DNA from 2 places in the Brevibacillus sp. FSL K6-0770 genome. Region 1 is predicted to be linked to the other one. Evidence: riboswitches for the same ligand, from Rfam matches in the RefSeq annotation. Region 1 holds a riboswitch; the other holds the start of a gene.

Region 1 (6,046 bases):
TCCCTTCGCCGCCTGCTTCTGTCGCGATCAGCACTTGTGCGCGGTTTTGAAACAGATCGGTCATCCAGTCTTTTTTGCTGCGCTTGAAGCCGCCGCGAAACGGCACAGAGGTAATTCCGTGGTCATGCAAATATTTTTGCAAGTAATTTTGCGTGGCCCGATATTCGGTGAAAACGATCACTTTGTCGTTGATCTGCTGAATCAGCTCGACCGTTTTGGCCGCCTTGGAATGCGTCTCGATCCGCTTGATCATCTCCACCAGTTCCAGTATTTGCGCCCGCAGCAAAGACTCCTCGCTGGTGCGTTGATGCATGTTGTACAGCGTCATGAAGGAGGCTTCCTTGCTGGAGCAAACCTCGCGCTGGAGCGTGATGAGAGCGAGCGAATTGAACAGCCCGGTTCCCGTCTTGTACTGATCGTGGACAAAGCGCGTGACGCCCTCGTACAGCTCCATCTCCTCCTGCGTCAGCTCGATGGGAATCGACTGCACGCGGCGGCTGGTGAACTGGATGCCGCCGTCGCTTCGCTTGTTGCGAATCATGACCTTTTCGATTTCTTCGCGCAATTTTTCGCTGTTTTTCGATTGGCGCTTTCCCTCGACGTAATTGGTGGAAAACGACGTCGAGTGGCCCAGATGCCCCGGTTTGAGCAAATTGATCAGGTTGTACAGCTCGTCCATCTCGTTCTGGATAGGGGTGGCGGTGAGCAGCAAACAGTATTTTTTGCGAATTTCCTTCACGAATTGATAGTTTCGGGTTCGCTTGTTTTTGAGCTTGTGCGCTTCGTCGATAATGAGCATGTCGTAGTCGATATCGAGCACATGGCGGCGATGCGGGTCGCGTTTGGCCGTGTCGATGGAAGCGACGACGACTTCGTGCTGACGCCACATGTACTCTTTTTTTTGCGCGACGGCAGGAATGCCGAATTTTTGTTGCAGTTCTTTTGTCCACTGAATGACGAGAGAGGCGGGAACGAGGACGAGAATTTTTTTCGCCAAGCCTCTGACCATGTATTCTTTCATGATCAACCCTGCCTCGATGGTCTTGCCCAATCCGACTTCATCCGCGAGAATCGCGCGGCCGCGCATGTCATTCAGCACGCGTTCCGCCGTCTGGAGCTGATGGGGAAAAGGCGAGAGCAGCGGCAAGTAGTTCAGGCATTGCAAAGAATCGAACTCGCGAACCGCCATCGCTTCTTCTGCTTCCAGCGCCAGCTTGAACAGCTCCCACTTGTCCCATGGACCATCTTCGTGCAGCCGCTCGGTCAGCGGCGATATCCAGCTCGTGTCAAATGAAACAGGAACATTCGGCATATACGTTACTCCTTTACACAGCTCTGCCATAACTTTCATGCGTTTTAATAAAAAACTTAACATTATGGGTAATGTTCATCACTTTGTTAAGTATTTCTTGATCTGACTGTTAATTTGCATATTTTCAACTGTCGACTCTCATGGTAGGATATAGAGGAAGTTCGTTCATTAGTATGGAAATCATAGCAAAAACTTATGTATGACCATCTAACCAACGCGAATGATAGTAGCAGGGAGAGACTGCGTGAACCACTGCAGCGCCGAAGGAGCAAGCCGGTAACGGTGAATCTCTCAGGCAAAAGAACCTCTACTGGACGCAACTCTGGAGAGAGCTCGCATGTCGAGCCACCAAAGGGGAAACTTGCAAGCCCGGTGATCCCCGCCGAGCTTGATTGGCAAGGTAACTCTCAGGTACCAAGGACAGAGGAGGAGAAATGGGCACCTTTCTTTTGGTGTACCCGTTTTTTCGCCTCTGTTTTTTCATGGGGAAAAATGCCGACTATCTGCCTTTAGGAGGTGCCACACATGTCCAATCTGAAAAGAACGCCACTGTTTGATTCCTATGCAAAATACGGCGCCAAAACAATCGACTTCGGCGGTTGGGAGCTGCCTGTACAGTTTTCCAGCATTGGTCAGGAGCATGAAGCTGTTCGCACGAAAGCAGGTTTGTTTGATGTATCCCACATGGGAGAGGTGGACGTAAAAGGCGAGAGCGCGCTCGAATACTTGCAGCGCGTGACAACCAACGACGTTTCCAAGCTGGCAGTGGGACAAGCTCAATACAGCGTGCTTTGCTACCCGGACGGCGGTACGGTCGACGATTTGCTCGTTTACAAATACGCAGACGACCATTACCTGCTTGTCATCAACGCTGGCAATATTGACAAAGACTATGCATGGCTGCAGGAGCACCTGATTCCGGGCGTCACGATCGAAAATATCTCGCCGCAAACGGCGCAGATTGCGATCCAGGGGCCTTTGGCTGAATCGATTTTGCAAAAGCTGACCCAAACGGATCTGTCCCAAATCGGCTTTTTCCGTTTTGAGCGCGATGTAGAGGTTAGCGGTATTCCGGCATTGGTATCCCGTACAGGCTACACGGGCGAAGATGGCTTCGAGATTTACCTGGCTGCGGATCGTGCGGCAGAGCTGTGGGACGCCCTGCTTGAAGCAGGCAAAGAAGACGGTCTGGTTGCTTGCGGACTGGGGGCGCGTGACACGCTGCGCTTTGAAGCCAAGCTGCCACTGTACGGTCAGGAACTGAGCAAGGACATTACACCGATCGAAGCGGGTATCGGCTTCGCGGTGAAGGTAGATAAAGCAGTGCCGTTCATCGGCCAAGAGGTGTTGAAAGCGCAAAAAGAAAACGGCGCGCCTCGCAAGCTGGTAGGGATCGAGATGATCGATCGCGGCATTCCGCGCACGCACTATCCGGTCTATGTCGGAGAAGAGCTGGTAGGAGAAGTGACCACAGGGACACAATCCCCGACCTTGAAGAAAAACGTTGGTCTGGCCCTGGTCAAAAGCGAGCACACGGCGATTGGCACAGAGGTTGAAGTGGAAATTCGCGGAAAACGACTGAAAGCTGTTGTTGTTGCCGCTCCTTTTTATAAACGTGCGAAATAACCAAGCATAAGCCCACAATACATCCTATTTGAGGAGGACAACGTTCGTGAAATACCGCTACCTGCCCCAAACTGATCAGGACAAGCGCGAAATGCTCGAAACTCTGGGCATTTCCAGTGTAGAAGAACTGTTTGCAGACATTCCGGAAGAGGTGCGTTTCAAAGGTGCGCTGAACATTCCAGAAGCTCTGTCCGAGCCTGATCTGGTCAAATACTTCACTCGCCTGGCTAACAAAAACGTCAACTTCAGCACACACGTCAACTTTTTGGGTGCTGGCGTTTATCAGCACTATGCGCCAAGCACAGTCAACCACATGCTGCTCCGCGGAGAATTTTTCACGGCTTATACGCCTTACCAGCCTGAAATCAGCCAAGGCGAGCTGCAAGCGATTTTTGAATTTCAGACAATGGTGTGTGAACTGACAGGAATGGAAGTAGCGAACTCCTCCATGTACGACGGAGCGACTTCCTTGGCAGAAGCGGCTATGATGGCGGCTGGTCACACTGGCAAAAAGCGCGTCATCGTTTCCCGCGCGGTGCATCCGGAAGCGCGCGGCGTTCTGAAAACATATGCGTACGGTCAAGGCGTAGAACTGGTTGAAGTCGGCATCAACAGCGATGGCGTAACCGACACACAAGCTCTGGAAGCGCTGATTGACGAAAACACAGCGGCTGTGATCGTGCAATATCCTAACTTCTTCGGAAACGTGGAAGACTTGGCAGCAGTTGAGCCGATTGCTCATGGCAAAGGCGCCCTGTTCGTCGTTTCTTCCAACCCGCTTGCACTGGGCGTATTGGAAGCGCCAGGCAAACTGGGCGCTGACATCGTAGTAGGCGACATGCAACCGTTCGGTATCCCGGCATCGTTTGGCGGACCGCACTGCGGATATTTTGCGACGACGAGCAAGCTGATGCGCAAAATGCCAGGACGCATCGTCGGGCAAACGAAAGACGAGAACGGCAAGCGCGGTTTCGTACTGACGCTGCAAGCTCGTGAACAGCATATCCGTCGTGAAAAAGCGACTTCGAACATTTGCTCCAACCAGGCGCTGTTGGCACTGGCGGCTGCGATCACCCTGACTGGACTCGGAAAACAAGGCGTACAGGAAATGGCGATGATGAACCTGCAAAAGGCGCATTACGCGAAGCAAGCCCTGCAAGCCAAAGGGCTGGAAGTCGTCTTTACTTCCCCGTTCTTCAACGAGTTCGTGGTCAAGCTGTCCAAGCCAGTAGCAGAAGCCAACAAGCAACTGCTCCAGGCAGGAATCATCGGCGGCTACGATCTGGGGCTGGATTACCCTGAATTTGCAGGCCACACCTTGCTCGCAGTAACCGAGCTTCGGACCAAGGAAGAAATCGACACATTGGCGGCTGAATTGGAGGCGATCACACGTGCGTAACGACCAGGAGAAAGCACTGATTTTTGAAATGAGCAAACCGGGCCGTGTGGGCTACAATCTGCCGGCATTGGATGTACCGGAAGTAGAGGTCGCAAGCCTTTTGCCAAAGCACCTCATTCGTGAAACCCCTGCTGAATTGCCAGAGGTATCCGAGCTGCAACTCGTTCGCCACTACACCGAGTTGTCCCGTCGCAACCACGGGGTAGACAACGGCTTCTACCCGCTCGGTTCTTGCACGATGAAATACAATCCGAAAATCAACGAAGACGTGGCTCGCTATGCCGGCTTCGCGCAAACTCACCCGTACCAGCCGGAAGAAACCGTACAAGGCGCACTGGAGCTTTTGTACAACCTGCAAGAAGAACTGGCTGAAATCACCGGAATGGACGCCGTTACCCTGCAACCGGCTGCCGGAGCGGCAGGCGAGTGGACGGGTCTGATGATGATCCGCGCTTACCATGAAAGCCGTGGAGAAGCTCACCGTACAAAAGTAATCGTGCCGAACTCCGCGCACGGTACAAACCCGGCGTCTGCGGCTGTAGCAGGTCTGGATACCGTTACGATTGCTTCTGACGAGCGCGGTCTGGTAGACATTCAAGCTCTGCGCGATGCGGTTGGCTCTGACACGGCAGCGCTCATGCTGACCAACCCGAACACGCTCGGTCTGTTCGAGGAAGACATCGTCGAGATGGCGAAAATCGTCCACGAAGCAGGCGGCTTGCTGTACTACGATGGAGCCAATGCGAATGCGATCCTCGGCATTGCCCGTCCAGGCGACATGGGCTTTGACGTCGTGCATCTCAACTTGCACAAAACATTTACCGGACCACACGGCGGCGGCGGCCCAGGTGCTGGACCAGTCGGCGTGAAAAAGGTTCTCGAACCATTTTTGCCAACGCCAATCGTGGCGAAAAAAGAAGACGGCAGCTTCTACTGGGACAGCAACCGTCCGGAATCGATCGGCCGCGTAAAAGGCTACAACGGAAACTTCGGCATTCTCGTTCGCGCTTACAGCTACATCCGCACGATGGGTCCGGAAGGTTTGCTGCAAGTTTCGCAAAATGCGGTGCTCAGCGCCAACTACATGATGCGTCGTCTCGCTACGGCGTACAACCTGCCGTTTGACCGCGTCTGCAAGCACGAATTTGTCTTGTCTGGCGTGAACCAAAAGAAACTCGGCGTGCGCACGCTGGATATCGCAAAACGTTTGCTCGACTTCGGCTACCATCCGCCAACGATCTACTTCCCGCTGATTGTCGATGAGTGCCTGATGATCGAGCCGACTGAAACCGAGACAAAAGAAACGCTCGACGAGTTCATCGACGTCATGCTGCAAATTGCCCGCGAGTGTGAAGAAACACCTGAGCTTGTACAGGAAGCTCCGCACACGACCGTGGTAAAACGTCTGGATGAAGCGACTGCGGCACGCAAGCCGATCCTGCGCTATCAGCCACAAGCTTAATAACTCTCTTTGGGAAAAGCCGCCTTTTTACAGGGCGGTTTTTCTTTCCGAATGATGCTATCATGAACAGATGGGGTTGATCCGACTTTCGGGGAGAGAAGACAAACATGAGCAAACGGATAGTATTTACTGGCGGCGGGTCTGCCGGGCACGTCACGCTCAACCTCGCCCTCATCCCGCATTTTTTGCAGCGGGGCTGGGAGGTGGCCTACATCGGCTCGACAGAGGGGATTGAGCGGGAGCTGGT
Region 2 (6,046 bases), 850 kb from region 1:
CCGACAAACAGCACGATCAACGGAATCGCAGGGGTAATCCAGCCCGGAATGACCGGATCGCCCAGCAAGTGGTGCAGCAAATACAAGAAGCCATTTAAAATGACGACAGCCAAGCCGACCTCAAACGGCATGCCAAGGTGATCGGCAAGCAACGTGATGGCGCCGAGATCGACGGCGCACATCAGCAATCCTTGCAAGTAATCAGGCCATTCAAAACGATAATGCACGAACGGCAGGCGAATTTTGAACGGGCCAACCGGAATATACGGAGTCTCTGCACCATCTTTGCGTTGCTTCCACTTCATGTGATATCCCCCTCTTAGTAAGCTGCGCGATATATATCTTCTATGTCTTTTTTCCGCAAGGTGCGGGGATTGTTTTTCAAAAGCCGGGTCTGCTTCATCGCTTCTTCCGCCATCTCGGCAAGCGCTGTCTCAGGGATGTTGAACTCGCGCAACGACTGGGGAATTTCCACGTAACGGCACAGACGCGTCATCGCTTCGATCGCTTTTTCCGCCGCTTCATCCAGGCTCAGGCCAGTTGTATTTTCTCCGAGCGCCTGGGCGATGTCTCCCAGCTTTTCCAGGCAGGCGATCTTGTTCGTGCGCATCACGTAAGGCAAAAGCAGCGAGTTGCTGACGCCGTGCGCCATGTGGAAGCGTCCGCCGAGCGGGTAAGCCAGGGCATGTACAGCTCCTACCCCTGCATTTCCGAAGGCAAGACCCGCCATCAACGCGGCTGTAATCATGGCTTCGCGCGATTCGATGTTGTCCGGGGCCGCGTACGCTTTTGGCAGGTGAACAGCGATCAGCTTCATCGCGCCAATCGCCAGCGCGTCCGTGACTGGGGAGGCAAACTTGGAAATATAGGCTTCCACTGCATGCACCAACGCATCCACGCCGCTCGCAGCGGTAACACTCGGCGGGCACGTCAGCGTCATCATCGGCGAGACGATAGCGACATCCGGCAGCAAGTAAGGGCTTACAATTCCTTTTTTTACTTGCTCCTTCGTATCGGACAAAATCGAGATATTGGTCACTTCCGAGCCTGTTCCCGCTGTAGTCGGAATCGCGATCAGCGGCAAGCCCGGCTGCTTGACCAGATTCGTGCCAAAATACTGTTCGATGCTGCCCTCATTAGTCGCCATGACCGCAGCCGCTTTCGCAATGTCGATCGCGCTTCCTCCGCCGACCGCAATCAGCCCGTCGTAGCTTCCTGCGCGAATCATGCTGACACACAGGTCGACGATTTCGATTTCCGGCTCCGGATTGACGTCCGGGAAGATGCCTGCCTTCATCGGCAAAAGCTCCTCGACTTGTGCCACCACCCCGGCCTGAATCAAAATATGGTCGGTGACGATCAGCGGACGCTGCACCCCCAGCCGGGCGACTTCCTCTGCAAGCAATGTCAGCGAATCGCGGCCTGTGACCAGCTTGTTCGCAGCAGCAAATGTAGAAATGTTCATGTTGTCACTCTCTCCCTTCTCTGTGCTGCCACTTAAAAGCAAATCCCGTGCCAAAGCCTTAAAATTCGCTGCACCCAACCTCGTTTGCTCCCGGCGAAATGGTAGATTTCCGCTCGCAAAACCACCTTTTCTCACATGTTCGTCACATTTTTCGCTCTCGCTTTGCCCGGAACAAAAAGCAACCGTTTTCATCCGATCACCGATCATGTTTCAAATCAAAATACATCATATTGATTTGCTTTCGAATCAAATTGTTGTTGATTCTTGCCATCTCCCTTGTTTGTTGGACTTCAATCGGTCAAAAATGTTTTATGCTTAAAATAGTCTGTCAATTGGCAATTTTCGTTTGACAAGCTATTTGGAATAATTTACTATCAAAAGAACGCATGCGAATATCTATCGCGGATGAATATTGCGGGAGAGACTAAACTTACCGTTTAGCACCGAAGGAGCAAATCCTGACCCCCAGGACAAATCTCTCAGGTAAAAGGACCGCAATGGGACGCATCTCTGGAGAGAGCCATTGGCCACCAAAGGAGTTAAACACTCTCAGGTAAAAGGACAGAGGAAAATAGGAACCAGCCTATTTTTCCCGTTCCTTTTTTTATTGGCGAAAAATAGGATTGCTGCTAGAAATCGCTGCGCTTTCAGGGGAACAGCCACATCCCCACTCGGGCAAACAAGGAGGGAGCAACCGGAAGCAAACAGCAAAAAATAAGGACTCACTGAAAAATGTAAGCGTTTTTTTCGTTGGAAGTAACTTAATGATGTATTTATTCTGTACAGCTATGTTACTATGAGAATTATAAAGAACCATAAACTTTTGCGAAGAAAAAGTCGTCGAGCAAGTAGTTGTCTTTCCAAGTAACTGTGCAGAATCAGACAGAGAGAAAGAGGGGGATCACATGGAACAACAAAAATTGGCGAGAGGTCTGAAAAACAGACACGTTCAACTCATCGCAATCGGTGGAGCCATTGGTACCGGACTATTTCTGGGTGCGGGAAAATCCATTCACCTCGCCGGGCCATCCATTTTGTTTGCGTACCTGATTACTGGGATTATTTGCTTTTTGATCATGCGCTCGCTCGGTGAACTTCTCCTGAGCAACCTGAACTACCATTCCTTCGTCGACTTCGTAAAAGACTACCTCGGAAACATGGCTGCGTTCGTCACAGGCTGGACGTATTGGTTTTGCTGGATTTCGATTGCCATGGCCGATTTGACGGCTGTCGGCTTGTACACACAGTATTGGTTTCCGGGAGTGCCGCAATGGATGCCGGGGTTGATTGCCCTCGTAATTTTACTTTTCATGAACCTGGCAACCGTGAAGCTGTTCGGAGAAATGGAGTTTTGGTTCGCGCTGGTAAAAGTCATCGCGATTCTCGCCTTGATCGTCGTCGGTATCGTCATGATCGTCAAAGGCTTCTCCACCAACTCCGGCGCTTCCAGCTTCACGAACTTGTGGAGCCATGGCGGGATGTTCCCGAACGGAATCAACGGCTTCTTACTTTCGTTCCAGATGGTCGTCTTCGCGTTCGTCGGCATTGAGCTGGTCGGACTGACTGCCGGAGAGACAGAAAATCCTGAGCGCGTCATTCCAAAAGCGATCAACAACATTCCGATCCGCGTCTTGCTGTTCTACGTCGGTGCGCTGATCGTGATTATGAGCATCTACCCATGGAGTGCGATCGTTCCGACAGAAAGCCCGTTCGTGCAAGTGTTTGCCGCAATCGGAATTGCTGCCGCTGCGGGAATCGTCAACTTTGTCGTACTGACCTCCGCCGCTTCGGCATGTAACAGCGCCGTCTTCAGTACAAGCCGAATGGTCTACTCTTTGGGCAGAGAACAAAACGCGCCTGCGGCCATGACCAAGCTCACGACTCGCCAAGTTCCTGCCAATGCCCTGTTCTTCTCTACCGTCGTCATTCTCATCGCCGTTGTATTGAACTACATCATGCCAGAAGGCGTCTTCACGCTGATCACGAGTGTCTCGACGGTTTGCTTCCTGTTCATCTGGGGCATTACGGTCATTTGCCACCTGAAATACCGCAAGACAAGACCAGAGCTGGCAGCGCAAAACAAATTCAAAATGCCGCTCTATCCGTTTGCCAATTACTTGATTCTCGCTTTTCTCGCGTTCATTCTCGTCGTGCTCGCACTTGCTGAAGACACGCGCGTTGCCTTGTTCATCACACCTGTCTGGTTCATCATGCTCGTGGTGATTTACAAGCTGCGCAAAGCGAAAGTCGATCAGGTCAAAATTGCCGAAAACTCGTAAGCGGTAAGCGACACAACCAAAAACCACATTCATGAACGAATGTGGCTGCATGAGTAAAACAAACATCCCGCGATGGCGTCAGGCGCTCGCGGGATGTTTTCCTATTCGTTCAACTCCGGTTCGCTGCCGATGTGCAGCTGCCACTTTTTCATCTTCTGGACGAGCGCACTTTGGCTGATCCCAAGCGCTTCTGCTGCCAGTCTGGTCGTCCGGTGCGTCTGGATCGCTTGGCTGATCATGCTGCGCTCCAGTCGTGCCACCGCATCGCGCAACGACGTCGGCTCCGCTTGCGGAAACACCTGTTGCAAAAAGCCGGGCAAATCTCCCACGTCAATCGTGTTGTGAAAAGTCGTGACAACCAGCCGCTCGACCAGGTTCGCCAGCTCCCGGATGTTCCCCGGCCAACTGTAGTTGGTCAGCCACTCGTAACACTCCAGCGTCATCGTTTTTTGCTCGTTGTACTTTTCGTTGAATTTTTCCAGATAGGACTCAAGCAGCGGGACAATCTCTTCCCGGCGCTGCCGCAGCGGTGGAACCTCGAAAGTGACGATGTTCAGCCGATAGTACAAATCCTCGCGGAACAACCCTTCCCGCACCAGCGTAGCCAAATCCCGATGAGTCGCCGTGATGATCCGCACATCTACATGTCGCACTTGCGTGGAGCCGACGCGCATGAATTTGCTTTCCTCCACGACCTTCAACAGCTTGACTTGCAGCTCCAGCGGCAAATCGCCAATCTCGTCGAGAAAAAGCGTACCGCGATGGGCGCTTTCCAAAATGCCGACCTTGCCTTGCTTGAGCGCTCCCGTAAACGCACCCGGCTCGTAGCCAAACAGCTCAGCCTCCACCAGATGGCCCGGGATTGCCGCGCAGTTCAACTCCATAAAAATTTCGTTGGCTCGACTGCTCCTGGCGTGGATGTATTTCGCAATCATGCTTTTCCCTACACCCGTCTCGCCCTGCAACAAAATTTTTGCATCTGTCTTGGCGACCTTGTCAGCCAGGCGGAAAAGCGAGCGCGTCGCTGGCCCGAGCACAACATCTTCCAGCCCCATCTGATCGGCAGGGGGCACATCGCTTTGCAGCAGCTTTTGACTATCCAGCTCGTGCTTCAAGCGGATCAGCTCGGTGATGTCCCGGACACTGCTGATGATGTATAAAATCTCGCCTGCGGACGACAGCACAGGCGTCGCGGAAACGATGATTTTGCGGCTGTTGCGTATCGTCTGGATCAGCGTCACGGGCCTTCGCGTGCGGATCGTCTCCAGCGAAGCGGACACGGAGATCATGCCTTGCTTGATCAAATCGCCCATATGCTTGCCGATGACCTCTTCTTCGCGAATCCCGGTAATGCGCTGGTACGCCTGGTTGATGAACAAAGTAATGCCCGCTCCGTCTGTAATGTACACGCCGTCATACAGCGCATTGAACACGATTTGGCAGATCGGACTCTCGAAAAAAGCGTGAAGCTGCGCCTGCGAGCTTGCCTGCCGCTTTCGATCCGGCAAGCTCACTTCCGGCACCACGTATTCGACAATCGGCCGCGTCAATTCCCCGCGATGAATCGCATGGGCGATCGCTTCTACCGTCAAATAGCCGATAAATTCGTCTTCTTCACTGTATACTTCCTGCACTTCGTTCCGGTCTGGCGTAAAATGGGCGACGGCTTCCTCGACCGTCATCGTTGGACGCAATGGATGCATGTGCGATTCTCTCCATGATGTCATGACCTGATCTCGCTCTCTTCAAATGGTTCCAATATTCCTTCGATCTTTATTCCTTGCTTGCGTTTGAGAAAAGCCATAAAAGGAAAATAAGAAATAAGACTGATAACCGCGGCGCCAAAAGTATAGACGATGACAGTGCCTGCCGCATTCGCCAGGCCGGCAAGCAAGCTGTCCCACATGCCGCTTGCTCCTGAATGTCCCTCTGTGGCACGCATCAAAAACAGAAAAAGCAGTTGAACAAGTCCGATCAAGAGACCCAGTGAAAAACCGGCTCCCACACATAGTTTGAGGTAGGAAGATATTTTCAAGTATTTCACTTTCCATACGGTGTACATGACTGTCACCCCTTCCTCTCTATTTTACTAGATGAATCGGGAGCAAGCCGCGCTTTTTCCGGAAGATTTTGAGATTTGTGTTGTAAAATGAAAACAACGTACATCACAGATTGCGAGGTCGTTCATGAAAACTTTTCACGTCAGCCATGCCCGAAAACTGACCATTCTCATCCTCCTGATCATCGTGGTCGCCTTCTCCCTGTCCGGCTACATCATGCGCTCCCAAACCAACCGGATCAT

The links. Region 1 has a riboswitch for glycine ahead of gcvT (glycine cleavage system aminomethyltransferase GcvT). Riboswitches for the same ligand answer to the same signal wherever they lie in the genome.
Region 2: it holds a riboswitch for glycine, as region 1 does, so the genes downstream of both, NST23_RS07335 (amino acid permease) here and gcvT (glycine cleavage system aminomethyltransferase GcvT) in region 1, are expected to answer to the same signal.

What each region holds. Positions count from the first base shown of each region.
Region 1 is NZ_JBBOBQ010000001.1:2,326,346-2,332,391, forward strand. It holds gene NST23_RS11375 (DEAD/DEAH box helicase) at 1-1,312, opposite strand, end outside; glycine riboswitch at 1,533-1,629, shown strand; glycine riboswitch at 1,630-1,746, shown strand; gene gcvT (glycine cleavage system aminomethyltransferase GcvT) at 1,838-2,938, shown strand; gene gcvPA (aminomethyl-transferring glycine dehydrogenase subunit GcvPA) at 2,985-4,337, shown strand; gene gcvPB (aminomethyl-transferring glycine dehydrogenase subunit GcvPB) at 4,330-5,799, shown strand; gene NST23_RS11395 (undecaprenyldiphospho-muramoylpentapeptide beta-N-acetylglucosaminyltransferase) at 5,907-6,046, shown strand, end outside.
Region 2 is NZ_JBBOBQ010000001.1:1,475,322-1,481,367, reverse strand. It holds gene NST23_RS07345 (hypothetical protein) at 1-305, opposite strand, end outside; gene NST23_RS07340 (iron-containing alcohol dehydrogenase) at 320-1,465, opposite strand; glycine riboswitch at 1,871-1,970, shown strand; glycine riboswitch at 1,974-2,032, shown strand; gene NST23_RS07335 (amino acid permease) at 2,371-3,744, shown strand; gene NST23_RS07330 (sigma-54 interaction domain-containing protein) at 3,846-5,447, opposite strand; gene NST23_RS07325 (hypothetical protein) at 5,468-5,806, opposite strand; gene NST23_RS07320 (response regulator) at 5,931-6,046, shown strand, end outside.